DNA from 3 places in the Rhodoferax sediminis genome. Region 1 is predicted to be linked to each of the others. Evidence: predicted binding sites of a transcription regulator. Region 1 holds the regulator's gene; each other region holds the start of a gene.
What was found. The regulator sigma-54, encoded in region 1, starts transcription at its own class of promoters, with help from an activator protein. The targets are predictions, from matches to a motif close to TGGCANGNAANCTGCTTT.

Region 1 (3,205 bases):
GCTCGACGAGCCATTTGCCGGCATCGACCCGATCGCGGTGATCGAGATCCAGCGCATCATCGTTTTCCTCAAGAGCCGGGGCATCGGCGTGCTCATCACCGACCACAACGTGCGCGAAACCCTGGGCATCTGTGACCATGCCTTCATCATCAATGATGGCCACGTGCTGGCGCAGGGCACCCCTTCGGAGATCGTCGACAACGCCGATGTGCGCCGGGTGTACCTGGGCGAGCATTTCCGCATGTGAATATGGCCCCCACGCTTGTCACTGCGTGTACTGCGCTGCCCCCCGAGGGGGCCGTCGGCCGCCTTGGGGCGGCCCGGCGCCGGCCGGGTGCTCCCCGCGCTTGCCATTGCGTGTACTGCTTCTCCTTGGGGCGGCGCGGCGGTCGCCTGACGCCATGAAGCAGGGCCTGTCACTTCGCATTTCGCAGCATCTGGCGCTGACGCCGCAGCTGCAGCAGTCGATCCGGCTGCTGCAGCTCTCGACGCTGGAGCTGAGCCAGGAAGTGGAGCAGATGCTCGATGACAACCCGTTCCTGGAGGTCGCCGAGCTGGAAGCGCCGCGCGAGGAATTCGGCCTGGCGCAGTCCGACACGCGGGTGCGCGAAGACGACCGTGACACCGATTTTGCTACTAATTCGGTAGCTGGTAGCCAGGACGACATGAGGGCTACAGCTCAAAATGATGCTGAATTTCCGCTGTCGGGCCGCGACGAAGAGCAAAGCTGGGACGGTGACGGCACCAGCGAGGTCCGGCCCGACGACAGCGAATGGGGCGGCGACGCGCCCGCGCGCAGCAACAACCTGGGCGACGCGGATGCAATGGATGCCACCGAGCTGGCGGGCAGTCAGGAATCGCTGCAGTCGCACCTGCACCGCCAGGCGCTCTCACTGCGCCTGTCGCAGGAAGACCGCGCCGCGCTGCACTTCCTGATCGAATCGCTGAATGACGACGGCTACCTGGAAGACACGCTGCAGTCGCTGGCCGAAGGGCTGGCCGGCACCGACGAGGCGCAGGTGGAGGAACTGGTGCAGTGTTTCACGGTGGCGTTGTCGCTCTTGCAGCACCTGGAGCCCACGGGCGTCGGCGCGCGGCATCTGGGCGAATGCCTGGCGCTGCAGCTGCGCGCACTGCAGGACTTTGATCACGGCGACCCGGCGCGCCAGGAGGTCGTCGAGGTGGCGCTGCGCATGTGCGCCCAGCCCATGGACCTGCTGGCGCGGCGCGACGTGCGGCGACTGGTGCAGCTGTGCGGCGCCACTGAAGCGCAGGTCAAGGCCGCCATGGCGCTGATCGGCCGGCTCGAGCCCAAGCCGGGGCGGCGCTTCGTGCAGGTCGAGCGCAATATCGTGGTGCCCGACGTGATCGTGACCAACGTCGGGCGCGGCGGCCAGCCCAAGTTTCGCGTGCAGCTCAATCCCGACGTGATGCCGCGCCTGCGCGTGCACGACATCTATGCCAATGCACTCAAGCAACACAAGAGCGGCGGGCGCGATGCGTCGAACCACGCGGCGCTGCAGCAGCGGCTGCAGGAGGCGCGCTGGTTCATCAAGAACATCCAGCAGCGTTTCGACACCATCCTGCGCGTGGCCAACGCCATCGTGGAGCGGCAAAAGAGCTTCTTTGTGCACGGCGAGCTGGCGATGCGCCCGCTGGTGCTGCGCGAGATTGCCGACGAACTCGGCCTGCACGAGTCCACCATCTCGCGCGTGACCACCGCCAAGTACATGGCCACGCCGTATGGCACCTTCGAGCTCAAATACTTCTTTGGCTCGGGCCTGGGCACCGAAACCGGCGGCAATGCCTCGAGCACAGCAGTGCGCGCACTGATCAAGCAGTTTGTGGCGGCTGAAGATCCCTGCAAGCCGCTCAGCGATAACCAGATTGCCGACATGCTGAAGGAACAGGGCATCGAGTGCGCGCGCCGCACCGTGGCCAAATACCGCGAGGCGCTGCGGATCGCCCCCACCAACCTGAGAAAAACCCTGTGAACCAGCTGCAACTTTTTCTGCCCTGCGCGGCCGGCGTGGAAGCCTTGCTGGGCCTGGAGGCGCAGCGCATCACCGGCGCCGCCGAGCGGGATCTGCAGACGCTGCGCGGCGGCGTGCAGCTTAACGCGTCGTGGCGCGATGCGCTGCTGCTGAACCTGCACAGCCGGCTGGCCCAGCGCGTGCTGGTCGAGCTCTCCAACACCGAGTATCGCAACGAACAGGATCTGTACCACGCCGCCGCCAGCGTGGCCTGGGAGATCTGGTTCACGACCCGGCAGACCTTCAAGGTCGAGGTCACGGCGCAGCACAGCCCGTTGACCAGCCTGAACTTTGCCGCGCTCAGAATCAAGGACGCGATTGCCGACCGCTTCCGCCACAAGAGCGGCGTGCGCCCCGACGTGGACACCCAGTGGCCCGACGCGCGTATCTACCTGCACCTGACGACCGACCGCGCCCTGCTCTACATCGACACCTCGGGTGAGCCGCTGTTCAAGCGCGGCTGGCGCGAGGACAAGGGCGAGGCCCCGCTGAAGGAAACGCTGGCCGCCGCCATGCTGGCCGCCAGCGGCTGGGATGCCGCGACGCCGCTGTACGACCCGTGCTGCGGCAGCGGCACGATCGCGATCGAGGCGGCGCAAATCGCCTGCCGCATCGCGCCGGGGTCGCTGCGCCGCTTCGGCTTCGAGAAGCTGTTGCCGTTCCAGAGTCATGTCTGGTCCGCTATCAAAAACGAAGCGCTGGCGGCACAAACGACACCGGCCGCACCCATATTTGGCAGTGACGTGGCGCACCGGATGGTGGATTTCGCGCAGCGCAACGCGGCGCGCGCCGGCGTCGGCGCCGCGGTGGAATTCCGCGGCGGCGACGCACTGCAGCGGCTGCCGCCGGCGGCCAGCGGCGTGATGCTGGTGAATCCTCCCTATGGCGAGCGCATCGAGGTCGCCGGCGTGGCCGGAGGCGGCGCGCGCGGGCGCGTCTTCACGCAGGACGTGGCGCGCTTCGGCGCGCGTGAGAGCGCCCAGATGGACAGCGAGGAAGGCGGCGAATTCTTCAGCCGTCTCGCCGCCCACTGGAAGAAAAACTACGCCGGCTGGACCGCTTGGGTGCTGACGCCCGACCTGAAACTGCCCAGCCGCATGCGCCTGAAGGAATCGCGCCGCGTGCCGATGTGGAACGGCCCGATCGAATGCCGCCTGTTCCGCTTCGACATG
Region 2 (3,205 bases), 1.8 Mb from region 1:
ATCCTGCATCCGCCGTGTCAGCAGCGGAATGTCGAAGCGGTGTTCGCGTGTGTGGACATCCACCTGCTCTTCCTGCGCTGTGAGCAGGTCGAACAGCAAGGTGGCGATGCCGCGCAGTTGCAGTTGCCGGGCAACGTAGCGGTTGCGGGCGCTGTGCCGCCCGCTGCCGCTGCCATGGGCGAACAGCACCAGCCCGTCGAACGTTGGCGGCTGGGCCAAGTCGCCCTGCAGCCACACCTTGCCCGAGGGAATTCGCACCTCACGGCTCGAAATCGCGGATGTCGTGTTGTCCATCACCTTCTCAGGGCCGGCGGGGTCCTGCCTCGAAAATCAGGTACCGCGCAATGCAGACCATGGCAGATCATTTCCCGTTTTGCGCAAAAAGTCCAATACGATCGAGAGGCTCATTTTTTGAAGAAAATAGGCGTCCAGCCCTCATGGAACAGCAGCATGTTGCTATGAAAAAAGGAGTAACACCGCCTGAGCGCGAGTAGGGCGCTTGATCTGAATCAACTGCCGGGCGCAAGCGCGCTGTGGCCCAAAAACCGTGCAATACCATCGGCGTCCTTTACGACTGGACTCGTTTAGTGCAGGTGGTGCAGATAGGTTTAATTTCAGATTTCTGGAGAGGGGAGCATGAAGCTGATGCTTTTCCCGGAAAAGCTTGAAGAAGACACGCCATGAAAAAAGGCCCCGACTGGGGCCCTTCTCTTGATGCTGTCACTGAACCAGCGTCAAACTTTCCGGCGCCGCGACGTCACGGCCAAGCCTAGCAAGCCGAGTGCCAGCAAGCTGAGAATCCCGGGTTCTGGTACTTGCGCGACGGTGGTTGATGTCCCGATGAACAACTGCTCGTAGCCGTTATTGGCATCGCGGCCGATACATGCCCCTACGCCCGCCGTCCCACCGTTGGTACCAACAGTGGCCGGATCGCAACCGAAGCGAAGGTCAACATGAATGTCGGTGTAGCCAGAGAACAACCCGTTACTCCAGGACGTCAGAAAAGCGTTCAGTTCAGGTGCATCAATGGCATAGGCAGCCTGGTTGGCACCCAGGTTGTTGTTGATAGGGCCAGCGGTGTGGGGACTGCTGCAGGAAACGGGAATAACGCCATTCAAGCAGATCGCCCCGCCGGAGAGGACGTAATCCGTGGCGCCATTGGTGCCCGCGATCGGCCCTGCTCCGGTGGAGGTGTAAGCCCCGACGTCGCCCATAAATACGCCGCCTCCGCCTTCTGTAAACAGGGCGTATGGGCCGTCCCGATTGGTGAAGTCGAAATACTTTGTGGTCTGGCCCGCTCCGGTCAAACTGATCTGCGCCCAGACCGCGACATTCTGGTTGGTCGAGGCGCCACTGTTGACCTGGTTGTTATTGAAGAAGAAAAGCGGATTGTTGGCGCCCAGGAATCCAGTGAATGCCGCCAGCGTACTGTTCCAGATGCCAGAGAAGAAGTTGCTGCCGCCCGACCCGTTCGGAGTCGACAAGGCATTGTCCATCCCGGGCAGATTCGTATTTACAGGCCCGCCGCTGGCTCCCGTGGCAACCACGATCAGATCCTTGATTGCCCCTGGCGTGGAACTGACATAGTAAGGGCTACCCGGTCCGGTGCTGCCGGCGATAGTGCCGTCGACCTGCAGCGCATACGAATTGGCATCGCCATAGGTGACGTAGCTCGCACCCGAAAGATCAAGAGTGGCTTGCGCGGGCGCTGCAAACCCTGCTGTCAGCGCCGCTCCCACGGCCAGTAACTGAAATTTTCTGCTTGAAATCTTCATGAACATCTCACTTGATTGAGATACCAGTTCCAGGGAATCTGGATTGCAAAGGTATTACGCAACAATTAGCAACATCTATGCCTATAGTAATAACGTTATACAAATCAATGGCTTGTGGACTTTTGGCCGATTTGATTTGTCATCATGTAAAAAAAATCGACAAAATCTGAGCCGAGGCGCACCGCAATAGCCCGGCGCAGGGCATCGCGATGATCGGCCGTAGCAGTGCCGGTGTTCGAAACCGGGAGTGACTTTTCAGCCCAGCTTTTTGACCAGCACCTGGCTCCTGCGGTCCCAGTTGTACTTGCGCTTGCGCGCCTCGGGCAGCCAGTCGGGATCGACCACCTCAAAACCGCGCTTGAGGAACCAGTGCATGGTGCGGGTGGTCAGCACAAAAATGCTTTGCAGGCCGGCGGCGCGCGCGCGCTGCTCGATGCGCTTCAAGACTTTTTCGCCATCGCCCTGGCCCTGGCTTTGCGGCGACACGGTGAGAGCCGCCATCTCCCCCGTCCTGGCCTCGGGATAGGGGTAAAGCGCGGCGCAGGCGAAGATCACGCCGTCGTGCTCCAGCACGGTGTAGAGGCTGGCATCGCGCTCGATTTCGGTGCGGCTGCGCTTGACCAGGGTGCCATCGTTCTCAAACGGCTCGATCAGCTGCGCGATGCCGCCCACGTCGTCGGCGCTGGCCTCGCGCAGGCTCTCCAGCTTCTCGTCGATCACCATGGTGCCAATGCCGTCGTGCACATAGACTTCCAGCAGCAGCGAGCCATCCACCGCAAACGGCAGGATATGGCTGCGCTCCACGCCCCCCTTGCAGGCTTTCACGCAGTGCTGCAGGTAGAACGCGGTGTCGGTCGGGTGCTGGCCGGGAGGCGACTGGGCCAGCAACTGCTCGGCGGCGGCCAGCGGCAGTTCGGTGTCGATGGGATTGTCTTCGCTCTCGGGCTCGCCCGGCTTGACGCGAATGCCGGGGACTTCGGTCACGAAGATCAGCTTGTCGGCCTGCAGCGCGATCGCCACCGAGGTGGTGACTTCTTCCATGGTCAGGTTGAAGGCCTCGCCCGTGGGCGAAAAACCGAATGGCGAGATGAGCACCATGGCGCCGAAATCGAGCGTGCGCGTGATCCCCGCCACGTCCACCTTGCGCACCACGCCTGAATGCTGGAAGTCCACGCCGTCCACGATGCCCACGGGACGCGCCGTGATGAAGTTGCCCGAGATCATGCGCACGGTGGAGCCCGCCATCGGCGTGTTGGGCAGGCCCTGGCTGAAGGCGGCCTCGATTTCGTAGCGCAACTGGCCGGCGGCTTCCTGGGCGCAGTCGAGCGCGACCTCGTCGGTGATGCGGATGCCGTGCGAATACCTTGCAGCGTGCCCCTTGGCCTTGAGTTGTTCGGTCACCTGCGGGCGAAACCCATGCACCAGCACGA
Region 3 (3,205 bases), 2.1 Mb from region 1:
CAGAGCTTTCAGTTGATGGGCAACCTGTCGGCGCTGGAAAACGTGATGCTGCCGCTGGAGCTGGCCGGGCGCAAGGACTCGCGCCGTGCCGCCACCGAGATGCTGGCGCGCGTGGGCCTGTCGCAGCGCCTGGGCCACTACCCCAAGGTCCTGAGCGGCGGCGAACAGCAGCGCGTGGCGCTGGCCCGCGCCTTTGTCGTGCAGCCGGCCGTTCTGCTGGCCGACGAGCCCACCGGCAGCCTCGACTTCGCCACCGGCGAGACCATCATGGCGTTGATGTTCGACCTGAACCGCGAACTGGGCACGACGCTGGTGCTGGTGACGCACGACCGCGGCATTGCCGAGCGCTGCGAGCGGCGCATCAATATTGAAGCCGGACGGATCGTGCCCGCAGAGGAGGGGGCGGTCCGGTCACTGGCCGGCGGATACTGAGGGACTGTCGTGTGGCATGTGCCCCGCGGCGCGTCCTGCCTCGAGGCTTGCGCGGTGTGTGCCCACGCAAAATGATGGCAGGATGGGATGGACATTTGCAATCATGAGGTGTTGATGCCGATCGAGCAATGTGCGAGGTTGTTGACCAGGATCAGGCCAGCAACGGGACCGCCAGGGGACAATTTTGTTTCATGAGATACCGTCCCCTCTTCCTCGCGCTTTCCTGCGCGGCGCTTTGTGCCTGTTCCTCGCTGTTGCCGCGAGCCAGCACCGATACACCCGCGGGTTTCGCCAGTTTCGAAGAAGCTGCAGCGGCGGCGCAGCGGATCGTGGCTCTGCAGACGCGCACCTCTGAACTCAAGAACATCGGGTTCGACCCGGTCGACGGGCGCAATGTCACGCTGATTCCCTACCCCGAGATTGTGGGGCGACTGGTGCCCAATCCGGGCGTACCCCTCGCCAAACTCGACCCCGGCATCCGCCAGTGCATCGAGGCGCAAACCACCTGCCGCGGCTACCAGTTTCATTTTGAGCGGCAACATCGCCAGCGCGAAGGCAGTTTCTGGCTGGACTTTTTGAACGTTCGCCGTACCACGAAGGTGACCGGGTGGTGGTTTGACGCATTGATTGTGATCAGCGGCGATACCGTGCTGTTTCGCAACTTTGCGGGGCAAGCCTATACCGACCGGATCGAGCAACAGAACAATCCGCTCGGCCCGTTGCAGTCGGGTGCGGATGCCGCCGCTGTCGCGGTGCATTAAGGCTATTCATGGGACTCGCCCAATGGCTCGCTCGCAACGCGCACCGCCGCGGTTACTGGGCAACGGGGAGCGAGCTCTCAAATCCCGGGATTCCGGCGAGGGCCAAAAACAAACTTATTGCTTGCGCCGGCGTATTGCGGCAATCCCCAGAATGCCCAAACCTAGCAAAGCCAAAGAGCCCGGTTCGGGGACACTGTTGCCCACGGGCAAGGTCGCGGTCCAAAAGCCGGCAGTGGGAAAGCCGGCGAAGGCACTGCCGTTATTGAGCGCATTGAACTGGTCTTTGACAGCGTTCGACACCGGGTTGTCGAATGTGATCGACAGAAAAGTGGTTGCGTCGTTGATGGAAGCACCCGCAAAAGCGATCAGCGCCAGTCCTTGCTGATCGTCGTGAAAAACCAGAGCGCCGGTAACTGGATTGACATAGGCGCCAAAATCGAAGCCGAATGTGCTCACCACGGAATTGTTGAATGTCAGTCCAGGATAGAACAGCTGGATGTTTGAAATATCGTTCGCGGTTATTTTCCCGCTTTGAACGGCGCTTAGGCTTGCGTCAAATGTGGCCGATGACGGTTGGTCCACATGTTGTCCGAAACCCTGGCTGGTCGTCGTCCAGGTGTAGGTGACAACGGGGTCTGCCTTTGCCTGCAGGGCAAACAAGCTCCCGGAAAAGGCCAAAACGATCGCTACGACACGGATGCTTTTTAATGAAAACATGGTTCCAATCCAGGGCTAAGTTGTTTGGGCAGTTTGAAAACTTCACGTTTCAAACTGAATTATTTGTTACAAAGCAACTTTGGTGCCTATTGAATTTGTTCAATGAAATCAATGTGCTGAATTTATTTCGTAAAGAAGGCTCTTCGCTTTGTAAGAAATCCCGACACTTAAGTTGGCGGCGATCTTGCTTGTGCGGGTTTCAATGCCGCTACAGTCGTTCTACCCAGTGGGCAAGCGAAGGTAGCTATCTATTTAATAGCGCCTACCCAGCGTCGATAATCTCGCCATGTCGTCCCCCAAAGTGCTTTTCGGCTTCCATGCCGTCGGCGTGCGCCTGAAGACCGCGCCGCAATCCATCATCGAGATTTTTTACGAACCGACGCGCCGCGACGCGCGCATGCGCCAGTTCCTGGAGCGCGCCACCGAGGCCGGGGCGCGGCTGATCGAGGCCGATGGCCTGCGGCTGGCCAAGCTGGCGGGCAGCCATGGGCACCAGGGCGTGGCGGCGCGGGTGCAGCCGCTGGCGCAGGCGCATTCGCTCGACGATCTGCTCGATCAGGTCAGCGGTCCACCGCTGCTGCTGGTGCTCGACGGCGTGACCGATCCGCACAACCTGGGGGCCTGCCTGCGCGTGGCCGACGGCGCCGGTGCGCACGCCGTGATCGCGCCCAAGGACCACGCGGCCGGCATCAACGCCACCGTGGCCAAGGTTGCCAGCGGTGCCGCCGAGACGGTGCCGTACTTCATGGTGACGAATCTTGCGCGCACGCTGGGCGAGCTGAAGGAGCGCAGCATCTGGTGCATCGGCACCAGCGACGACGCGCCCAAATCCATCTACCAGGTGGACCTCAAGGGCCCGGTGGCGCTGGTGCTGGGCGCCGAGGGTGACGGCATGCGCCAGCTCACGCGCAAGACCTGCGACGAGCTGGTGAACATCCCGATGCGCGGTGCGGTGGAGAGCCTGAACGTGTCGGTGGCCAGCGGCGTGTGCCTGTACGAGGCGCTGCGCCAGCGCCTCGGTTAATCATCAGGCGGTCAGGCCAGCCCCAGCGCGCCCAGGAGCGCGCCGGCACCCAGCAGCCACAGCAGGTGGATGCGGGTCTTCCAGACCACCAGCGCCGTCACGACGGTGAGCAGCCACAGCGGCCAGTCCTGAGCCGGGTGGTTGTGCCCGGCGGTCAGCACCCAGCCGGTGGAAAGCAGCAGCGCAATCACGATCGGCGCCACGCCCTGCTTGAAGGCGCGCACCGGGCGCAGTTCGCGGTTGCGGTGGCCCCAGCGCGCCGCGAAAAAGG

Region 2: the regulator sigma-54 is predicted to act here: its motif matches at 1,841-1,858, upstream of EUB48_RS10095 (PEP-CTERM sorting domain-containing protein).
Region 3: the regulator sigma-54 is predicted to act here: its motif matches at 1,981-1,998, upstream of EUB48_RS11325 (PEP-CTERM sorting domain-containing protein).

What each region holds. Positions count from the first base shown of each region.
Region 1 covers NZ_CP035503.1:262,675-265,879, forward strand. The annotation lists gene lptB (LPS export ABC transporter ATP-binding protein) at 1-247, shown strand, start outside; gene EUB48_RS01295 (RNA polymerase factor sigma-54) at 402-1,994, shown strand; gene EUB48_RS01300 (THUMP domain-containing class I SAM-dependent RNA methyltransferase) at 1,991-3,205, shown strand, end outside.
Region 2 covers NZ_CP035503.1:2,091,238-2,094,442, forward strand. The annotation lists gene EUB48_RS10090 (dienelactone hydrolase family protein) at 1-273, opposite strand, end outside; gene EUB48_RS10095 (PEP-CTERM sorting domain-containing protein) at 735-1,775, opposite strand; gene argA (amino-acid N-acetyltransferase) at 2,031-3,205, opposite strand, start outside.
Region 3 covers NZ_CP035503.1:2,344,320-2,347,524, reverse strand. The annotation lists gene EUB48_RS11335 (ABC transporter ATP-binding protein) at 1-432, shown strand, start outside; gene EUB48_RS11330 (hypothetical protein) at 561-1,193, shown strand; gene EUB48_RS11325 (PEP-CTERM sorting domain-containing protein) at 1,308-1,910, opposite strand; gene rlmB (23S rRNA (guanosine(2251)-2'-O)-methyltransferase RlmB) at 2,197-2,934, shown strand; gene EUB48_RS11315 (chromate transporter) at 2,946-3,205, opposite strand, start outside.